2 regions of the Bacillus sp. FSL R5-0422 genome follow, and region 2 is predicted to be linked to the other one. Evidence: riboswitches for the same ligand, from Rfam matches in the RefSeq annotation. Region 2 holds a riboswitch; the other holds the start of a gene.

The links. A riboswitch is a leader RNA that binds a small molecule or an ion and turns the genes downstream of it on or off. The one in region 2 is predicted to bind thiamine pyrophosphate.
Region 1: linked by a shared signal. The riboswitch ahead of tenA (thiaminase II) and the one ahead of tenA (thiaminase II) in region 2 are both predicted to bind thiamine pyrophosphate.

What each region holds. Positions count from the first base shown of each region.
Region 1 is NZ_CP152014.1:3,477,184-3,480,362, forward strand. Features, by position in the region: gene MKX52_RS17830 (energy-coupling factor transporter ATPase) at 1-435, opposite strand, end outside; gene MKX52_RS17835 (ECF transporter S component) at 410-1,009, opposite strand; gene tenA (thiaminase II) at 1,006-1,692, opposite strand; TPP riboswitch at 1,780-1,883, opposite strand; gene MKX52_RS17845 (hypothetical protein) at 1,940-3,067, opposite strand.
Region 2 is NZ_CP152014.1:1,131,652-1,134,830, forward strand. Features, by position in the region: gene MKX52_RS05585 (monovalent cation:proton antiporter family protein) at 1-1,465, shown strand, start outside; TPP riboswitch at 1,525-1,634, shown strand; gene tenA (thiaminase II) at 1,713-2,423, shown strand; gene tenI (thiazole tautomerase TenI) at 2,398-3,015, shown strand; gene thiO (glycine oxidase ThiO) at 2,999-3,179, shown strand, end outside.

The DNA of each region.
Region 1 (3,179 bases), 1.3 Mb from region 2:
TAAACAAGCAAGCGCCAATCGCTGCTTCATACCGCCAGATAATGTGTGAATGTCTGTATTCGGATCGACTTCGAGTTGGACTTTTTGCATGAGCTGTTGAATGATATCATCCATCTCGTCGCGAGGGACGGAGCGGTTCTCTAAGCTAAAGGCAATTTCTTCATTGACACGATGCATACAAAACTGGGAATCAGGGTCCTGAAACATGACGCCTGTATGTCTTTGCAATATCACTTCGCCCTGCATATCCGCTTCTAAATGTTCTGGAATGATGCCAGCCAGAACCGAGATGAGCGTTGATTTACCGCTTCCGCTTGGTCCTAAAATAAGCACCTTTTCTCCTTTTTGAATGGACAGAGAGACTTGATGCAAAACGGGCTGAGGCTGTTCATAAAAACGGACAGTGAGATTATTGCACGCGAGAAATGAATTCATGCTGTTCACCTTTGTTTCTTTTTTCTTTCATGATGGCATATTGATTCAGTACACCGGTTTTAGATAATGTGTCTACCACAACTTTGGCTAAACATCCGCCCAGTATCATTCCACTAATAATTTGAGTTATGAGTGTGATGAGTAGAACTTGAGGTGTGTAATAACCAAAGCCATTTGCAACGAGGCTGTAAGCCATTGCTCCAACAGCCGCAAAGGCACCTGACAACATCAGTGTCCACATACGATATCGTTTATATCCAAAAAGAGCAAAGGCGATTTCTGCCCCAAGTCCTTGGCATACACCAATCAGCAAGGCTGAAAGACCGAAGTGGCTGCCTGTTAGTAATTCCACAGCGGCAGCGGCTGTTTCTGCGATCAGGGCAGCTCCCGGCTTTTGGATGATATACGCGACGATTGGACTAGCAATCACCCAAATGCCAAACATGATGTTCCCTCCTGCGGGGCCAACAAGTGCTGTAATGGGCAAGTAAAGTGTGGACCACCCTAAATAGATGACACCGCATGCAACGGATAAAATGACAGCAAGGACAACTTCTTTCATCTTCCATGTCATGATGAATGCACCTCCAATGGAACTGGCCACTCTTCCACCGTAAACGCCATGTCCCAAAACTTGTACTCTAGTTGACAGCTTAAGATAAAGTGCTGTTTCATTTTTTCCTTTTCCTTCTCACTTGCTGCTTCCGCCAGCTGATCGAGCCGTTTGCAAAGCTCCACCGTAATAGAGTCGGTTAACCCTCCATAAAATGTGATCCACTCATAAAACGGATGTGACGGGTCGGGCTGCACATCTGTGAGCATTCGTTTCCCAATTTCCCAATATGTCCAAGGGCATGGAAGCAGAACAGCGATCATTTCTCCAAGCGTGCCTTCCTTGGCGACTTGTAGCATGTGATGAATATAGTGATGAGCACTCGGAGCAAGCGGGGCACCTTGGAGCCCATCATATGATACACCTGCCACTCGGCAAAGGTTTTGGTGAGGGTGTGTCTCACTATCTAGTACAAATGCAATCTGCTGATGGAAAAAAGCAATATCTTCTTTGTCTGTACATCTGCTAAGAGCCGCTGCATAAATTTTAATAAAAGCCTGTAAATATTCTGCATCTTGTTTGACGTAATGAATGATCTGCTTCTTTTCCAGCTTTCCTTCTGCCAGTCCCCTGACAAACGGATGCTGATAAATGGCTTCAAATAATGGTTCTGTTTCTTCTCTTAATTGCGCTGAAAATGTCATAAAAAAAGCCTCCTCTTCTTCAGTAGAATAAATGAAAAAGCCACCCCAAATGGAGCGGCCTTCTTATCGATTCAATCATGAATAAGACGAGGTCCAGCTCCACTTCCCTCCGCTAGTACAAACTAGATCAGGTTCAAAGGGTCCAAGATTTCCTCTTGTCTCAGTCATACATGACTCCCCTAGTGGACTTTTGTCATTTAATTATCTTTACTCTACACATGTGGAGATTTGCTGTCAACCGCCTTTCTTAATTCAACGTTCTGATCGTAGGCAGCTTCTCGATCCCCGCAGCATAGTAAAAATTAAGGACACTGAAGAAATCAATTGGTTTTCCTGTTTTCAAATCAACAGCTAAAATATGATCGCCGTAATTTGTCATGTCATCTATATCTAAACGTCTTGGCGTTGTCTTTCCAAGTGTATCAACAAAGCTACTATGGTAGAATTGTCCGCTAGCAAACGATGATTCATGATACATAAATAATGTCTCTACATCTAAGTAGACGAGAATGGCCTCAGATGAACTCGCATAAGGAGCAGAGTACGATACTGGTGCCGAGATACTTTTCACTTTTACACTTTCAACAGAATGGGTTCTCTGATCATATTTTCCGTCATATGAGAAATAAAATACACGCTCCCATTTATAATCGGCGGTCTTCGATTGTTTGTTATACACTTTTGTACCATTAGCGAAAACATCCCCATTGGCATACTCAGCTACAAAGTATTGCAAGGTGGAAGAGAGGGAAACAGCCCCTGTGAAATTGGGTGGGTTTTTTGCATTCACTAGTAGTGTGTAAGAGTCTCCAAAATCTCCATCGCTTGTGATACCGAATGCGTAGTCACCTGCTGGTAAATTGGTCAAACCAAGGAGACTGCCTGCTGGCTGAATCAAGTCCGTCGGATAAGCTTGTCCAGTTTCATAATCAACAACAAATAATTGTACGAAATAATCGGGATTTGATGAGGTAATTCGGCTGATGAGTGCCTGAGGTGAAGTCGTACTTAACAACCATAAATCGACTGGGTCGTCCTCTGATAAGACAACTGATTGGTTGATGGCTAATCCATCAATGGAGCGAACGGAAGATGTACGCATCTTGCCATCTTTAGCGGCTTTTCGTTTGATACTGATTCCATTTTTCTTATCTACTTTAAAAGATTTTTTTAACTGTTTCTGTTTGATAGCGGTTCCTTCATCCTGCTTCAAAAACGAGTCTTGCACTTGCTGAATGGCTTTTTCCGTCAGTGGTGATAATTTACCATCTGTTTTCGGTGCTTCTTCTGCTTTTAATGCTGGTGAAAATAAACCTGTTGTGACGAGTAGAATGGATAATAAAGCGGCAGTCATTTTTCCATAAAAAGCTCTCACAGGAACATCCCCTTTTTCCTAATTTGGGTTTTATACCCTGTGAATATTTTACCATTATTTCGTTCGTTGTTATGGTCTTTTTTAGGAAATCTTTATGACAAAAAAACCAGCC
Region 2 (3,179 bases):
GTTTATTCAAAATGCCTTTTTAATGACGCTCATTATATCGACGATCTCATTAGGGGTTGTGGTTCCTACTTTAAAAGAGGAAAAGCTGATGCAGACAAATATCGGTCAAATCATCTTGCTTGTCGCTGTCATTGCAGATTTGGTGACGATGATTTTACTTGCTGTATTCTCCTCCATTTATGGCGATGGTACAGGGAATATGTGGCTTCTGCTCTTATTATTTGCTGCGGGCATCCTTCTTTATTTATTTGGCCGCGTATTTAAGACAAAGTCAATTTTTCAGTCCATGTCAAAAGGGACCGTGCAAATAGGGACAAGGGCGATCTTTACTCTCATTATAGTCTTAGTTGCCTTATCTGAATCACTCGGTGCTGAAAATATTCTTGGAGCGTTTTTAGCGGGCGTACTCGTGTCCCTTCTCTCGCCGAATAAAGAGCTTGTTCAGCAACTGGATTCATTTGGCTACGGATTTTTGATCCCTATCTTCTTTGTGATGGTCGGAGTGGATTTGAATATATGGGCACTATTCAAAGACCCAACCATTATGATCATGATCCCGCTGCTATTTATTGCCTTACTGATTAGTAAGCTCATCCCGATTCTTTATTTGAAAAAATGGTATGACATGAAAAAAGTGATCGGCTCTGGTTTTTTATTAACATCGACGTTATCACTCGTCATTGCAGCTGCGACGATCGGGGAGCGTCTCGGAGTCATTGACCATAAAATGTCCGGCGCGCTCATTTTAGTTGCGATACTCACGAGTATTTTAACGCCAGTTTGGTTTAAAGCGCTATTTAAAAAAGAACAAGCTGCGAGCCTTAAAAAACGTGTGACCTTTATTGGTGCAAATCAGCTGACTTTACCTGTTACACTCGATTTACATCAGGATGAATATGATATTCGAATTTTGCATGTCTTTCAAGAAAATAAAGAAGCGCTGCTTGCTGACTCCATCTTTGAAGTCGAATCGATTGAAGAGTACGACGATGAGACGCTGCGAAAGGCAGGCGTTGGCCAGGAGGATGTCCTCGTCGTCGCAACTGGCAGTGAGACGAAAAATAAGGAAATTGCTTTATTTGCAAAGGAAGAAGGAGCGAAACAAGTCATTGCGAGTGTGAACAAAGCTGAGGCAGAGCTGGAATTGAAGGAAGCAGGAATTGATACGTTTTCTAATTTCCTATCATCTAAAACGGTGCTTAGAGCCTTGATTGAAGCACCTGATGCGATTCGATTATTAACAAATGAGGATACTTCCTTGTATCAAATTCAAATGAACAATCATCGCTATCACAATGTCATGCTGAGGGAATTTCCGTTTACTGGCGATTTGGTCTTTGTCCGTATTTTCAGAGGGATTGACAGTTTAGTCCCACACGGAGATACGACGCTTAGAAGCGGAGACCGTGTGCTTGTATCGGGCTCTCGTGAATATGTGGCAGGACTAAGAGCCCAATTAGAGTAACAATGAACCCTTGACCAATGAACAATTCCTGATTAAGATAGAAGTACAACATCATATATTTGATCCACTAGGGGAGTCCTTTAAAAGGGCTGAGATAAAAGTATTGACTTTTAGACCCTCATTACCTGAACAGGTTCATACCTGCGTAGGGAAGTGGTGCGGTTTTTGACTATGCTTTTGACAAATTCCAAGCCACTTTCCATGCGGAAAGTGGCTTTTTTATATGGAAAAACAGGAGGAGAGAAATATGACGTTTTCAACTGAATGTAAAGAAGCAGCGGCAACATGGTGGAATGGAAGCTTCACACACCCCTTTGTGAAAGGAATTGGAGATGGCACGTTGTCACTCGATCGTTTCACGTATTACGTGATGCAGGATTCATATTATTTAACTCATTTTGCAAAGGTGCAAGCATATGGAGCGGCGATTAGTGAGGACTTACATACGACGGGCAGAATGGCGTATCATGCGCAGGGAACGTATGAAGCGGAGCTATCGCTGCATAGAAAATTTACAGAGCTTTTAAAGATATCAGATGAAGCCATCAAGAACTTTAAGCCTTCTCCCACTGCTTATGCGTATACCTCTCACATGTACCGATCTGTGAAAAGCGGACGATTCGAAGAGATATTGGCTGCGTTATTGCCGTGCTACTGGCTTTATTATGAGGTGGGTGAAAAGCTGAAACAAACTACACCTGACCATCCGATTTATCAAGAATGGATTTTGACATATGGAGGGGATTGGTTTAAGGAGCTCGTCTTTGAACAGGTCAACCGCTTTGATGAACTAGCCGAAAAAGCACCAGAACATGTGCGGGCCAATATGAAAGAAAATTTTGTGATTTCTAGCTATTACGAATACCATTTCTGGGAGATGGCGTATCAAAAAGAAATGTGGCAAACAGCATGCTTAGATGGGGTTGGTGCAAATGGAACTCCACGCAGTGACAAATGATTCGCTTCCTGCAGAAGAGCTGATCAAACAAATAATAGCCATTGCATCTGAAGTCGATTTTATTCATATCCGGGAACGGTCTAAAACAGCAAGTGAGCTTGTTGATCTCGTGAAATGCCTCCTTTTAGAAGGTGTTCCGAAAGAAAAGCTCATTATCAACGACAGAGTAGACGTTGCGCTACTCACTAATATTCACCGTGTACATCTCCCAGGTCATAGCTTTTCGCCAAAAGAGCTGCGGGAAAAATTCCCACACCTTCATGCGGGCGTCTCAGTTCATTCGATTGAAGAAGGGAAAGCAGCTGAGAAAAATGGAGCAGAGTATGTCATATTTGGGCACGTATATGACACCACTTGTAAACCAGGACTTCAGGCAAGAGGCGTACAGCTTGTGAAAGAACTGACATCTCTACTATCTATTCCAGTTGTAGCGATCGGTGGAGTGACACCTGAGCGCGTTCCAGAATTGAGACACGTGAATGTGAAAGGGATAGCGGTGATGTCTGGAATTTTTACTCATCATCAGCCGCGCAAAATGGCACAAGCATTTTCTAAACAAGTAAAGGAGAATCCTTATGAAGAAGCATTATGATGTGGCAATCATTGGTGGTGGAATCATAGGGATGTCCATTGCCTATCACCTTGCAAAAGCAGGAAAGCAGGTCGTCTTATTTGAAGCGAGTGAAGTAGGGAAGCAAACGACAAGTGCGGCTGCTGGAATGCTTGGTGCACATGCTGAAGGAGATGGTTATGAGG